DNA from 2 places in the Burkholderia aenigmatica genome. Region 2 is predicted to be linked to the other one. Evidence: riboswitches for the same ligand, from Rfam matches in the RefSeq annotation. Region 2 holds a riboswitch; the other holds the start of a gene.

Region 1 (7,433 bases), 940 kb from region 2:
TGTACGAAATCGATGTCGGCGTCCATCAGCGCCTGCAGCGAGTCGTCGTTCTCGACGCCCTCGGCAAGCACCATCGCGCCGGCCTGGTGCAGCATCGACACGAGGTGATGCAGGATGCGGCGATCGTCGGCCGATCCGGTCGAGCGCACGATGAGCGAGCGATCGAGCTTGACGATGTCGGGGCGCGCGCGCCACACACGATCGAAGTTCGAGAATCCTGTGCCGAAATCGTCGATCGCGATCAGGAAGTCGCGATGCTGGATCATGTCGATCGTGCGGGCGAGCGCGGCTTCGTCACGCGCGGGCTGTTCGACGACTTCCAGCACGATGCGGTTCGGCGGCAGCGCGAAATGCCGGCACAGCGCCTCGACGAATTCGCGCTGCACGAGGCCCGTGTCGAGCACGCGCGGCGTGACGTTCAGGAACAGCCAGCCGTCGCCGATGCCCTGCGCGACGAAGTTGGCCGTGTGCAGGCAGCGCGCGAGCCGGTCGAGCAGCAGCGCGTCGGCGTCGGCGCGCGTCTTGTCGAACAGCGCGGTGGGCGAGATCAGCGCGCCGTTCGCGTCGACGACGCGCAGCAGCGCCTCGTAACCGACGACCCGCTTGTGCGTGATCGACAGCACGGGCTGGAACACGCTGCGCAGCGTCGTGGTGCGATAGGTGGCGAGCCAGCCGCCGGGCGTCGGCGTGAGGCGTTCGAGCAGGGAGTCGAGCGAGAGATCGCGGGCGGGCTTCATGTCAACGGTGCCCGGGGTCGAGCGGAGGAGCGGCAGCGCGCCGCCACGCTGAAGCAGTCGCCCGCGCGGGCGGACGCGAAAGGACGTGGGACATCGAGGCCGCCTTCTGCGGGTAAGTGTTCGGAGTGTAACGGGAATGGGGCCGCTCGCGTATCAGGGAAACTCCAGACGCACACGGGTATGCGGCTGGCGTCGGCGCCGCGCGTGACCACCGCGAAGTGAAAGAGGGCATCGCCGCCGCACATGGCAATCCGGCGGCATGGGGTGCGCGGTGACGTGCGAACGTGGCGAGCGAATGTCGCCGTCAGAGGAATACCGGCCGCGCTGCGGCACCATTCGCAGCGTGGCGGCAAATGGTTGGCGCCTGGCCGCCAGGCATCACGGCCCGACCGACGGCGGTGCGTGCGCCCGAATGAATCGTCAGGTCGCTTCGCCGCTGCGCGGCCGGATCCCGGGAATCCGCTTGATCGCGCCGGTCGCGAGCGCGGTGCCGACGAGCACGATCGCGCAGCCTTCGATCATCACGGCCGTCACGTGTTCGCCGAGGAACAGCGCACCCCACAACAGGCCGAACACGGGGATCACGAACGTCACGGTAATCGCGCGGGCGGGGCCGACATGTGCGATCAGGTAGAAGTAGATGAAATACGCGATGCCCGTGCAGGCCACACCGAGGGCGAGTACCGAGCCCCATGCGTGTGCGCCGACCGGTGCGGCCGGCCAGGTGGCGATCGCGAACGGCAGCAGCAGGAGGGTCGAGCCGATCATGCTGCCGGTCGCGTTGACGAGCGGATCGACGCCGGTCAACTTGCGCTTCGCGTAATTGGCTGCGATGCCGTACAGCAGCGTCGCACCGAGCGCCGCGGCGGCGGCGAGCGCGGTCGCGGTCGCGCCCGTTTCGCCGTGCGCACTCGCGATCTGGTTCCACACGAGCGTGAGCACGCCGGCGAAACCGATCACGAGGCCAAGCACGCGCGGCAGCGACAGCTTGTCCTTCAACCACAGGTAGGCCACGAGCGCGCCCCACAGCGGCGTCGTCGCGTTGATCACCGACGTCACGCCGGCCGACAGCGTCAATTCGGCGAACGCGAACAGGCAGAACGGGATGCCCGAGTTCAGCGCGCCGACGACGAACAACGGCCACGCATGACGGCGCAGCCGGGCGCCGAGATCGGCGGGCTTGAAGCGCGTCAGCGCGAAGCCCGCGAGAAACAGCGCGCCGATACCCACGCGCAACGCCATCAACGGCGCGACGCCCAGATCGACGACGCCGATCCGGATAAACAGGAACGACGCACCCCACAGGGCAGCGAGCACAGTCAGCAGAAGGGCGTTCTTGGGGGACATCGATCGTGAAGGGCGGGGAACGGATGCGGAGAATCTTACACCCCGTGACCACGCCGTCGTTTCACGATTCGATGAAATGGCAAGAAACGGGAATGTCGCCGGTTGCCGGCGCGGGGCGGCCGCCAGCCGGCGGTCGCGCCCGATCAATGATGGCGCCAGCCGCCGCGTCCGCCGAAGCCGAAATTGAGCGACAGCGCCGGGCCCCAATAGCCGCCCCACGCAGGTGCATAGGCCGGTGCCGGATAGTAATAGGCGGGGCCCGGATCGACGTAGACGGGGGCCGGCTGCACCGGTGCAGCCGTGTAATAGCCGCCAGGATAATAGCCGTACGGGTAGTAGCAGCCGGCGAGCGTCACGCACGCGAGCGCCGCGGCGACGAGGGTCCTGTTCATGATGTCTCTCCGGCGGAGCCGGCAATCGGCAGATGCTTAAGCTTAGGCCGCGCGCCGATGACACGGTGTGCAAAACGGTAACGGATCATTTCCGTGCAGGCTGCCGGTCACGTTGCGGCGCCGCATGCGAAAACGGCGCTTCCGCACCGCGAAAACGCCGTCTGGTTGACTGTCGCGGCGCGCGTCGCCGCTTACTTGCCGACCTGGTTGCCGATGATGCCGCCGGCCGCCGCGCCGCCCAGCGTCGACAGCGCGCTGCCGCCGATTGCTGCGCCGGCGACGCCGCCGACACCTGCACCGATTGCCGTGTCGCGCTGGCGTCTCGTCATCGAGTCACAGGCCGACAGGCTGGCCACGGTCGCGACGAGCAGCGCGCATACCCCAATACGCCGTATCGAATTCATGATCGTTGTCCTTGCGGTTGTGAACGGAGGACACGCGACCGGCCGGCGGCCGCGCATGAACCCAATCTACGCGCCGCCCCCCGACGCTGCTGTAAGGACTTGTTAAGGCTCGCGTGGTTTCGTAATGAATTGTTTCCGGTGGTTTCCCGGTGCGCAGGCAGGCATGCGACATGCGCAAAAAAGCCCGCTCGAAAGCGGGCTTCGTACATCGCGAATCGCGAGGTGATCCGGCGAGGATCGCCGGATCACCGCATGCGCTTACTGACGGTGATAGATCTCGGCGCCGGTCTTCACGAACTCGACGGCCTTCACTTCCATCCCCTTCTTCAGCGCTTCGGTTTCCGACACGCCCTGCTGCGCCGCGAACTCGCGCACGTCCTGCGTGATCTTCATCGAGCAGAAGTGCGGGCCGCACATCGAGCAGAAGTGCGCAACCTTCGCCGAATCCTTCGGCAGCGTTTCGTCGTGGAATTCGCGCGCCTTGTCCGGATCGAGGCCGATGTTGAACTGGTCTTCCCAGCGGAACTCGAAGCGCGCCTTTGACAGCGCGTTGTCACGCACCTGCGCGCCCGGGTGGCCCTTCGCGAGATCGGCTGCGTGCGCGGCGAGCTTGTACGTGATGATGCCTTCCTTCACGTCGTCCTTGTTCGGCAGGCCGAGGTGTTCCTTCGGCGTCACGTAGCACAGCATCGCGGTGCCGAACCAGCCGATCATCGCGGCGCCGATACCGGACGTGATGTGGTCGTAGCCCGGTGCGATGTCGGTGGTCAGCGGCCCGAGCGTGTAGAACGGCGCTTCCTTGCACCAGTCGAGCTGGAGATCCATGTTCTCCTTGATCAACTGCATCGGCACGTGGCCGGGGCCTTCGATCATCACCTGCACGTCGTGCTTCCACGCGATCTGCGTGAGTTCGCCGAGCGTCTTCAGCTCGCCGAGCTGCGCTTCGTCGTTCGCGTCGTAGATCGAGCCGGGACGCAGGCCGTCGCCGAGCGAGAAGCTCACGTCGTACGCCTTCATGATCTCGCAGATCTCTTCGAAGTGTTCGTACAGGAAGCTTTCCTTGTGATGCGCGAGGCACCACTTCGCCATGATCGAGCCGCCGCGCGACACGATGCCGGTCATCCGGTTCGCGGTGAGCGGCACGTACTGCAGGCGCACGCCCGCATGGATCGTGAAGTAGTCGACGCCTTGCTCGGCCTGTTCGATCAGCGTGTCGCGGAAGATTTCCCAGGTGAGATCCTCGGCCTTGCCGTTGACCTTTTCGAGCGCCTGGTAGATCGGCACCGTGCCGATCGGCACCGGGCTGTTGCGGATGATCCACTCGCGCGTTTCATGGATGTGCTTGCCGGTCGACAGGTCCATCACCGTGTCGCCGCCCCAGCGGATCGCCCACGTCATCTTGTCGACTTCCTCGCCGATCGACGACGTGACGGCCGAGTTGCCGATGTTCGCGTTGATCTTCACGAGGAAGTTGCGGCCGATGATCATCGGCTCGGATTCCGGGTGGTTGATGTTCGCGGGGATGATCGCACGGCCGCACGCCACTTCCGAGCGCACGAATTCCGGCGTGATCTCGGCCGGCGCGTTCGCGCCGAAGGCCGCTGCGCCGAACGCCTGGCCCGGGTGCTGGCGCCCCATCATCGCGGCGAGCTTCGCGCCGTTCGGGCCGCTTGCCTTCAGGCTCTCGAGGTACTCGGCGCGGCGCTGGTTCTCGCGGATCGCGATGTATTCCATTTCCGGCGTGATGATGCCCTGGCGCGCATAGTGCATCTGCGTGACGTTCTTGCCGGCCTGGGCGCGGCGCGGGTTGCGGTGCAGGCCCGGGAACCGCAGGTCGGCGGTGGCCGGATCGGCCGCGCGCTCGAGGCCGTACTGGCTCGACAGGCCGCCGAGCACTTCGGTGTCGCCGCGTGCCTCGATCCAGCCCTGACGCAGCGCGGCCAGGCCTGCGCGGATGTCGATCTTCGCGTCCGGATCGGTATAGGGGCCCGACGTGTCGTACACGTAGATCGGCGGATTCTTTTCGCCGCCGAAGCCGGTCGGCGTGTCGGCCTGCGTGATTTCACGCATCGGCACGCGGATGTCGGGCTGCGAGCCGGTGACATAAACCTTGCGGGAATTCGGCAGCGGGGCGACGGCCGCGGCATCGACATGAGCGTCGGCGGACAGAAACTTCGGATTGGCGTTCATGCAATCTCCTGTGTGAGCGCCGGACAGGCGCTTCGGCGCTTGCCCGGAGCCCTTGACGTATGTGGGGCTCGAGCTAAGCAGGAGACGAGGCTTGGTGAGGCGGCGGATTTCGTCAGAAGGATGGCGGTGAAATCCGTACGCTTCCCTGCGCTGGCATTATCCAGATCAGGTTCAAAGGGTATTTCTCACCCGCAATGCCGGTTGTTTGACCGAACGCATTGCAGGACCCCCGCGTTAGCAGGGCACACGATACACTGGCTTGGCGGCGGTTTCAACCGGGAGAGGATCGGCTGCCCCGGTGCGGCCGCAGCATGGCGGGCGGTACGATGGCCCGTCGAAATGGCAGCGCGCGTCGCCGCCGCATGGCGCCACGGCTTGGCTGGCCGTGGCGACGCGGTGCAACATGGCGCGCTTTCGCGCGACCTCAAAAAAAATATTCGCAGCGGCTGTCATTTCCCGCGACGTCGTCCGTCTATTCGGCTCCTTAAACCCATGTTTTGGAGAGATGTCATGAAAAAAGGTCTGATTGCCGCTTGCGTTGCTGCTTTCGCCACGATCGCCACGGGCGCGTATGCGCAGAACGACGCCATGTCGCAGCCAGGTTCGTCGATGTCGAAGGACGCGATGGGCCACGACGCGATGGCCAAGGATGCGATGGGCCATGACGCGATGAAGAAGGACGGCATGAAGAAGCATGCGATGAAGAAAGACGCGATGAAGAAGGACGGGATGTCGCACGACGAGATGGGCAAGTCGTCGGGCGACAAGATGACGCCGTCGTACTGACGGAGGCGGACGCGGCGCGGCCGGCGCGTGCGTCGCACGGCGGCCGCCCGCCCGCATCGTGTTTCGTCGACCCATTCCGGGAGACTTCATCATGCAAACCGTTCCTGCCGCCGGCCGCGCGGCCGCCACGCCGCCCGCGCGCCCGATCCATCCGCTGTGGGTGCGCGCGAGCCACTGGCTCAACGCGCTTGCGGCGATCCTGATGGTGCTGTCCGGCTGGCGTATCTACGACGCGTCGCCGATCTATCCGCCGTTCACGTTCCCGCACGGGATCACGATCGGCGGCTGGCTCGGCGGCGCGCTGCAATGGCATTTCGCGGCGATGTGGCTGCTCGTCTTCAACGGGCTGTTCTACCTCGCGATGTCGATCGCGACGGGGCGCCTCGCGCGCAAGATGCTGCCCGTCACGCCGGCGTCGATCTGGCGCGACATCCGTGCCGCGCTGGGCGGGCGGCTGTCGCACGACGACCTGAGCGTCTACAACGCGGTGCAGCGTGCCGCCTATCTGACCGCGATCGTCGATCTCGTCGTGCTGGTGCTGTCCGGACTCACGATCTGGAAATCCGTGCAATTTCCGCTGCTGCGCGAATTGTTCGGCGGCTACGACAACGCGCGTGTCGTGCACTTCTGGGCGATGTCGCTGCTCGTCGCATTCTTTGTCGTTCACGTCGCGATGGCACTGCTGGTGCCGCGCTCGCTGCTCGCGATGCTGCGCGGGCGCTGACCCGTCAACTTCGGGTGAAGGAAATCATCATGTCGGAATCCGAATACAAGCGCGACGGTTCGCGCTGGACGCTCGACCGGAAGTCGCTCGAACTCGACGTGCGCCGCGAGCTCGAGATGCCGTCGCGACGGCTGTTCAACCGGCGCGTGCTGACGATCGGCGGCCTGACGATGCTGACCGGCTGCACGCTGAAGGACGACGCGTCGGTCAACACGTTCCTCGAGAAGGTGTCGCGCATGAACGACCGCGTGCAGGCGTGGCTGTTCAGCGGCGAGCGGCTCGCGCCGACCTACACCGAAGCCGATATCACGCGACCGTTCCCGTTCAACGCGTACTACGGAATCGACGACGTGCCGCACGTCGACGCGTCGACGTATCGGCTCGTGTTGTCCGGCCGCGTGACGGGCAAGCGCGTGTGGACGCTCGACGAACTGTATGCGCTGCCGCACGCGGAACAGATCACGCGGCATATCTGCGTGGAAGGGTGGAGCGCGATCGGCCGCTGGGGCGGCACGCCGTTCGGCGCGTTTCTCGCGCGCGCCGGTGCCGATACGCGGGCGAAGTACGTCGGCTTCAAGTGCGCGGACGATTACTACGAGAGCATCGACATGCCGACCGCGCTGCATCCGCAGACGCTGCTCGCGTTCGACTACGACGGCCATCGGTTGCCGCCGGAATTTGGCTTCCCGATGAAGCTGCGGATGCCGACCAAGCTCGGCTACAAGAACCCGAAGCACATCATGGAGATCTTCGTGACCGATACGTTTCCGGGTGGCTACTGGGTCGACCAGGGGTACAACTGGTTCGGCGGATCGTGAGCGAATCGTGAGCGGTGCGTGGCACGCGGTGGCGG
Region 2 (7,433 bases):
CGAGCACGAAGCCGACGAACAGCCCCGACACGGCAATGATCACGAACGAATAGTTGCCGAGGAAGTGGATCTGCTTCGTGACCAGCCGCGGCCGGCGCAGCAGCGGGAAGAATTCCAGCACGAGGCGCACGAACAGCCGCGTGCCGTAGCCCGCGCGCTCGAGGCCGCCGATGACGTAACGTCCGATCGCGCTGATCATGCGCGCCCTCCGCCGAGCCCGAAATCCGCTGCGAGCGGCGGGCTCGTGTAATGAAATTTGAACGGGCCGTCCGGCGCACCGTCGATGAACTGCCGCACGCTCGGATCGGTCGATGCGCGCAGCTCGTCGGGCGTGCCCTGCGCGAGCACGCCGCCGTTGGCCAGGAAATACACGTAGTCGGCGATCGCGAACGATTCGGGTACGTCGTGCGTGACGAGGATCGACGTGGCGCCCAGCGCCTGGTTCAGCGTGCGGATCAGGTTCGCGGTGATGCCGAGCGAGATCGGATCGAGGCCCGCGAACGGCTCGTCGTACATGATGAGCTGCGGGTCGAGCGCGATCGCGCGTGCCAGCGCGATACGGCGCGCCATCCCGCCCGACACCTCGGACGGCATCAGGTCGCGCGCGCCGCGCAGCCCGACCGCGTTGAGCTTCATCAGCACGAGGTCGCGGATCAGGTCTTCGGGCAGGTCGGTATGCTCGCGCAGCGCGAACGCGACGTTCTCGAACACCGACATGTCGGTGAACAGCGCGCCGAACTGGAACAGCATGCCCATCTTGCGGCGCAGCGCGTACAGGCCGTCGCGCGTTTGCGCGCCGACATCGGCGCCGTCGAACAGCACCTGGCCGCGGCGCGCACGCACGAGGCCGCCGATCAGGCGCAGCACGGTCGTCTTGCCGCAACCCGACCCGCCCATGACCGCGACCACCTGCCCGCGCCCGAAGCGCAGGTTCAGGTTGGACAGGACGAGGCGGTCGCCGTAGCCAAAGTCGACGTCGCGAAGTTCCAGCAGTGTCTCGGTAGGAGTGGGGCTCACGGAGCTGACAGTCCTTTTACGCAGAACGCCGAATTATAGGGCCTGCCTTGGAATGATGTCGTGACGCCGCTTCAGCCCCTCCGGTCAATGATTGTCAAATTGTCCGGGAAAACATTGTTGCAACGCAGCAATGGCGGCCCGATAGTCGGCCGCCCCCGTCACCGCGCTGACCACCGCGACACTGCCGACGCCCGTTGCCAGTACGGCCGGCAGCGCGTCGAGCCCCACCCCGCCGATCGCGACGAGCGGCGCCCGCGCGCCCGCGAAGCGCGCATAACGGGCGATCCGCGCGAGGCCCTGTGGCGGCGCAGCAACGGCCTTGGTCGCGGTTGCGTACACGGGGCCGAGCGCGAGGTAACTCGGGCGCTCGTGCAGCGCTCGCAACATTTCGTAATAACCGTGGCTCGAAAGTCCGAGCCGCAGGCCCGCGCGCGCGATCGCGGCCAGATCGGCCGTTTCGAGGTCTTCCTGGCCCAGATGAACGCCGTACGCCCCTTCTTCTACGGCGATCTGCCAGTGATCGTTGATGAACACGCGCGCATCCGGATAGCGGCGCCCGGCCGCGACCGCGCGCGCGATGTCCCGCCGCAAGGCGTCCGGCGTTGCGCCTTTCACACGCAGCTGCACGGTCCGCACGCCGCAATCGAGCACGCGCTCGACCCATTCGGCGTCCGGCACGACCGGATAAAGGCCAAGTTGCGCGGGGCACGGCGCGAATGCCGGTTCGGGCGCGGCCGGCAACCCGGCGACACGCGGGAACCGCGCGGCATCGACCGGCCACGCATCGGCGGCGCGCGTTTCGTCGCCGTCGCGCCAGGCCAGCGCCAGCACCAGCGCATCGACCGGCGCAAAGCCGCAATCGAGGAACGCGGCGAGCGCAGCGATCCAGTCGTCCGCGAGCGGATGCGCGGCGTCGAGCGCGTGGCGCGCGCCCGCCGTGTGCAGCACCGCGCCCTGCTCGTCGAATTCGATCGCGACCGCGCCCGGCGCCGCGGGCCGCGATGCGGCCGACGCACGCGCCTGCGCGGCGCGGTCGCCGGCCGATACGATCAGCACGTCGCCGTCGGCCGGCGCGTCGGGCACCGCGACGCAGAGCCGCCACGGCGCGGCGCCGCCAGGCCAGTCGCCGAGCCGGGCGCGAATCCGTTCGGCCGCTTCGGCCAGTTCGTCGGCCGGCGGCCAGAATGCATCCGCGAAACGCGTGCTCATGCGCCGCCCCCGTCCTGGTGCCAGAACGGCATCCCGACGACCGGCGTGCTCGCGTGCGCGGTCTCGCGCGCGTCCATCGGCCCGGCGAGATATGCGGCACGGCCGGCCTCGACCCCCTGCGCAAACGCGCGCGCCATGATCTCGGGGTGCGTGGCCTGCGACACGGCGGTGTTCAGCAACACGCCGTCGAAGCCCCACTCCATCACCTGGCACGCGTGCGACGGCACGCCGAGCCCCGCATCGACGATCAGCGGCACGTCGGGCAGCCGCTCGCGCAGCACGCGCAGGCCGTACGGGTTCACGACGCCCTTGCCCGTGCCGATCGGCGCGCCCCACGGCATCAGCGCCTCGCAGCCGACGTCGAGCAGGCGCCGGCCGATCACCAGATCCTCGGTGCAGTACGGCAGCACCTTGAAACCGTCCTTGACCAGTTGCGCGGCCGCTTCGATCAGGCCGACCGGGTCGGGCTGCAGCGTGTAGTCGTCGCCGATCAGTTCGAGCTTGATCCAGTCGGTGCCGAACACCTCGCGCGCCATGTGCGCGGTCGTCACGGCTTCGGCGACGGTCTGGCAGCCGGCCGTGTTCGGCAGCAGCGGCACCGCGTGGCGCTTGAGCAGGTCGAAGAAGCCGGCTTCGGCCGTACCGCCCGTCATCTGGCGGCGCAGCGCGACCGTCACCATCCCCGGCCGCGACGCGGCGATCGAATCGGACAGCGACTGCAGCGACGGATAGCGCGACGTGCCGATCAGCACGCGGCTTGCGAAGGTTTCGCCGTACAGCGTCAACGCGTCGGCGGAGGTGTGGGACGTCATGTCGTTTTCCTGGAAGAGCGGGGACGATCCGGCGGCGCTCAGCCGCCCGCGACGGGGTGCACGACGTCGAGCTTGTCGCCCGCCGCGAGTGCGCGCGCCGCGTGCTGCGTGCGCGCGACGAAGTTGCCGTTCAGCGCGACCGCGTACGGCGGACGCGCGCCGTACGCGGCGAGCGCGTCGGACACCGTTGCGCCGTCGGGCAACGTCAGGGTCTGTTGGTTGATCTGGATATCCATGAGGCTTCGTCGAATTCGGTCGGCGGCGCGCGTCAGGCCGGCTGGCGCGCGTCGTTGCGGTGATGAAGGAGCGTCGGCCAGCGCGCCGCGTCGCGCCACGCGGCAAACGCGTCGGCGTCGCCGAACGCGCCGCCCAGCGCGGCTTCGGCGACCGCAACCGCCGCGTGCGCGACTTCCGGCGCGATCATGAAGCCGTGCCGGTACAGGCCGTTGACGGCAAGCGTCGACGCGCCGTCCCAGATCACCGCCGGGCGATGATCGGGCAGCGTCGGCCGGCACTGCGCATTGAGCTCGAGGATGCGTGCCTCGCCGAACGCCGGATGCACGGAGAACGCCGCGCTCAGCAGTTCGAGCGCGGAGCGCACGCTGACGGGCGACATGTCCTCGCCCTCCACTTCGGTCGCGCCGATCACATAGAGATCGTCCTGCTTCGGTGCGATGTACAGCGGGTAGCGCGGATGCAGCAGCCGCACGGGCCGGGTGAGCCCGATGCCGGGCGCGCGCACGCGCGCGACTTCGCCGCGGATGCCGCGCAACGCGGGCAGCGCGGGTTTCGCGCCCAGCCCGCGGCAATCGATCGTGAAATGCGCGGCGGGCAGGTTCGCGTCGTCGATCGTGACGTGCCAGTGCAGGTCGACGCCGCGTTCGACGAGGCCGGCCGCGAGCGCCCGCAGCGCCTGGCGATTGTCGAGCTGGCCTTCGTTCGGCAGCAGCAGGCCGCGCGCGAAGCGGCCCGCGAGCACCGGCTCGGCCGCATCGACCTGCGCGCCGGCGAGCGTCACGAACCCGCTGTCGAACAGGTCGGCCGGCGCGTTCGCGCGCACGCGCCGCTCGAACAACGGCGCCTCCGCACGATCCGCGTGATGCCAGACGACGAGCGTGCCGTGATGCTGGAAGAAGACGGGTTCCGGCAGTTCCGCGAGCCACTGCGGCCAGCGCGCGAGCGACGCTGCGCCGAGCTCGGTGATCAGCAGCTCCGCGCTCGCCGCTTCAGCGAGCGGCGCGAGCATCGCAGCCGCGATCCACGCGGCCGACTGTTCGCCGTCCGGGCCGCCGCGCTCGTAAAGCGCGACACGATGCCCGTCGCCTGCGAGCCGCCATGCGATCAGGCGGCCGACGAGGCCGCCGCCGAGCACCGCGAAGTCGGGTCGGGAATCCCGGGCGTTCATCGCGCACCCTCCGCGCAAGCGCGCACGACGAACGTCGATGCGCACGCGCACGCGCCGCCGTGCGCGAACGCACGCGACATCGGGCCGGGAACCATGCAAAAGACTGAAGATTGTGCGGTCATCATTCCTTCCGTAACGCGCAAAGCGCGTACCCAAAAGGACGAAACCGGCAGCAAAGGCCGGCCGGGCGGGACAAGGGCGCTGACCATGTGGGATGGCAGCCAGCGCGACCCGGCGGGATCAGAAACTTCCCTCGCCGGTATTACCCGGATCGGGTGCGAAGGGTCTTTCTCAGCCTCATCGCGCTGCCTGGAACATCTGCCGGCCGCGCCACAAAGCACCCCTGTTTCGTCGTCGGCCATTAGACCATAAAAGCGGAAAGCGCCGCAAACTGTCCCCCTTGCGGCAAATTCGCCGTCGTGCCGCGCCGCTCTGGCACAATGCCCGCAGGCCGGCCGCGCGAGCGGCCGGTTGCCGCGTCACCGCCGGCCTTAAGTGCCGTTTAAGACGCGCGGGCGACCATCCGGACGCCCGCCGTCAGTCGGCGCCGCGTCCCGGCATGCCGTATCGCGGCGCGCGCCCGGCTTCGCCCGGCCCGCGCGCCGGCTACTCATCAGGAAGCACATGACCCAATCGATCGATCCCGTCCGCTCCGCCTCCGACGCGCCGCAGGACGAGCGCCCGGTATCCGCATGGAGCCTCATCAAGCCCTACTGGGTATCGTCCGAATGGAAAATCGCATGGGGCCTGCTGGTCTCGATCATCGCGATCAACCTCTGCGTGGTCTGGATCAACGTCCGGCTGAACAAGTGGAACGCGGAGTTCTACAACGCGCTGCAGTCGAAGGACGTTCACGACTTCCCGAACCTGCTGATGCAGTTCTCCGCGCTCGCGTTCGCCTTCATCATCCTCGCCGTGTACGGCCGCTACCTGCGGCAGATGCTCGGCTTCCGCTGGCGCCAGTGGCTCACCGACCGCTTTCTCGGCCAGTGGCTCGGCGATCGCGCGTTCTACCGGATCGAACGTGACCGCCTCGCCGACAACCCCGACCAGCGGATCACCGACGACCTCCAGTCGTTCGCGACGACCACCCTCGCGCTGTCGCTCGACCTGCTGTCGACGGTCGTCACGCTCGTGTCGTTCATCACGATCCTGTGGTCGCTCGCCGGCGCGCTGACGATCTCGCTCGGCGCGACGCCGATCGCGATCCCCGGCTACATGGTGTGGGCGGCCGCGCTGTACGCGGTGATCGGCTCGCTGATCATCCAGAAGGTCGGCCATCCGCTCGTGTCGATCAACTACCAGCAGCAGCGCGTCGAGGCCGACTTCCGCTTCGGGCTGATCCGCGTGCGCGAGAACGCCGAGCAGATCGCGTTCTACGACGGCGAGAAGACCGAGACCGGCAACGCGCAAAACCTCTTCTTGCGCATCCGCGACAACTGGTGGCGCGTGATGAAGTACACGAAGCGGCTCACGTTCGTGCTGAGCTTCTACGGGCAGATTGCGATCATCTTCCCGCTCGTCGTCGCCGCACCGCGCTATTTCGCGGGCGCGTTCTCGTTCGGCGTCCTGATGCAGATCTCGTCCGCGTTCGGCACCGTCAGCGATTCGTTCTCGTGGTTCATCAACAGCTACTCGACCCTCGTCGAATGGCGCGCCACCGTCAACCGTCTGCGCGAATTCAAGCGCGTGATGGGCACGTCGCACCTGAAGGAAAGCCTGTCGCCCGCGACCGAGCACGGCGGCATCAACCTGCACTACGTCGACGACACGACGCTGTCGACGTCGTCGCTCAAGCTCGCGCTGCCGAACGGCAACGCGCTCGCGAACATCGGCAGCGTCACGATCGAGCCCGGCTCGCGCTGGCTCGTGATCGGCAAGTCGGGTTCCGGCAAGAGCACGTTCATGCGCGCGCTCGCGGGCCTGTGGCCGTTCGGCGACGGCGCGATCGATGCGCCGGTCGGCGCGCGGATGATGTTCGTGCCGCAGACGAGCTATCTGCCGATCGGCACGCTGAAGGCCGCGCTCACCTATCCGGCGACGGCCGACGCGTTCAGCGACGAAGCCTGCCGCGACGCGCTGCGCGCATGCCGCCTCGAGGATTACGTCGAGCGCCTCGGCGAGACCGCGCACTGGACCCGCGTGCTGTCGCCGGGCGAACAGCAGCGCCTGGCCGGCGCACGCGTGCTGCTGCACAAACCCGACTTCCTGTTCCTCGACGAAGCGACGAGCGCGCTCGACGCCGACAACGAGGCACGCCTCTACCACCTGTTCGCCGAACGGCTGCCGAAGGCCGCGATCGTCAGCATCGCGCACCGCGAGTCGCTGGCCGCGTTCCACGTCGGCACGATCAACGTCGAGCGCGTGAACGACAGCGACAAGGTCGCCGCGTAAGCGCACGCGCCGCGCGCGGAGCGCGCTGATCACCGGCGCCGGTTCGGGGATCGGCGCGGCGTGCGCGCGGCGGCTCACGGCTCGTCGCGCCCGGCATGGCATTGGCGCTGCATGCGCGCAACGCGGACAAAGCGGCACGCGCCCGGCTCGCCGAAGTCGAAGTCGCCCGCGCGTACACCGCGGCCGGCGCGGTGTGCATCACACTCTCCAGCGATCTTGGTGAACCCGGGCGGGCAATGTCGATGGGGTCGGGGAAGGTGGTGACGGATCTCGTCACCGGGAGAGAATCGAAGCTCGATCCATCGGGATAGACGCTCACCCGCCACGGGTAGCAGGCCGGACGTCGCGCGACGTCGCCGAACCGATGCAGCGGCAAGCCCGCCTGCCGCATGACAAGGATGGCGGCCGGCCTTCGCCGGGCCTCGCCGGAACGGCTCAACCCGCTGCCGCGCCGTCCGCCCGTGCAATCGGCGCCGACACGATCGGCCGATGCGACACCCCTTCGTGCGACAACCGGCTTTCGAACAGCGTGAGCGCGTCGAACCGCAGCGCAACCGGCCGCTTCACCGCACCGCCGTGCGCCGGCTGCCCGACCG

The links. Region 2 has a riboswitch for thiamine pyrophosphate ahead of ACN8ZM_RS01835 (FAD-dependent oxidoreductase). Riboswitches for the same ligand answer to the same signal wherever they lie in the genome.
Region 1: it holds a riboswitch for thiamine pyrophosphate, as region 2 does, so the genes downstream of both, thiC (phosphomethylpyrimidine synthase ThiC) here and ACN8ZM_RS01835 (FAD-dependent oxidoreductase) in region 2, are expected to answer to the same signal.

Annotation. Positions count from the first base shown of each region.
Region 1 is NZ_CP184468.1:1,325,214-1,332,646, forward strand. It holds gene ACN8ZM_RS06250 (sensor domain-containing phosphodiesterase) at 1-737, opposite strand, end outside; gene ACN8ZM_RS06255 (DMT family transporter) at 1,158-2,084, opposite strand; gene ACN8ZM_RS06260 (hypothetical protein) at 2,228-2,476, opposite strand; gene ACN8ZM_RS06265 (glycine zipper 2TM domain-containing protein) at 2,668-2,880, opposite strand; gene thiC (phosphomethylpyrimidine synthase ThiC) at 3,139-5,070, opposite strand; TPP riboswitch at 5,195-5,311, opposite strand; gene ACN8ZM_RS06275 (pentapeptide MXKDX repeat protein) at 5,581-5,856, shown strand; gene ACN8ZM_RS06280 (cytochrome b/b6 domain-containing protein) at 5,948-6,580, shown strand; gene ACN8ZM_RS06285 (molybdopterin-dependent oxidoreductase) at 6,610-7,398, shown strand.
Region 2 is NZ_CP184468.1:386,789-394,221, reverse strand. It holds gene mlaE (lipid asymmetry maintenance ABC transporter permease subunit MlaE) at 1-199, opposite strand, end outside; gene ACN8ZM_RS01855 (ABC transporter ATP-binding protein) at 196-1,017, opposite strand; gene thiE (thiamine phosphate synthase) at 1,102-2,226, opposite strand; gene ACN8ZM_RS01845 (thiazole synthase) at 2,223-3,038, opposite strand; gene thiS (sulfur carrier protein ThiS) at 3,077-3,274, opposite strand; gene ACN8ZM_RS01835 (FAD-dependent oxidoreductase) at 3,307-4,443, opposite strand; TPP riboswitch at 4,675-4,798, opposite strand; gene ACN8ZM_RS01830 (ABC transporter ATP-binding protein/permease) at 5,068-6,837, shown strand; partial or broken gene ACN8ZM_RS01825 (short-chain dehydrogenase) at 6,863-7,073, shown strand; gene thpR (RNA 2',3'-cyclic phosphodiesterase) at 7,273-7,433, opposite strand, start outside.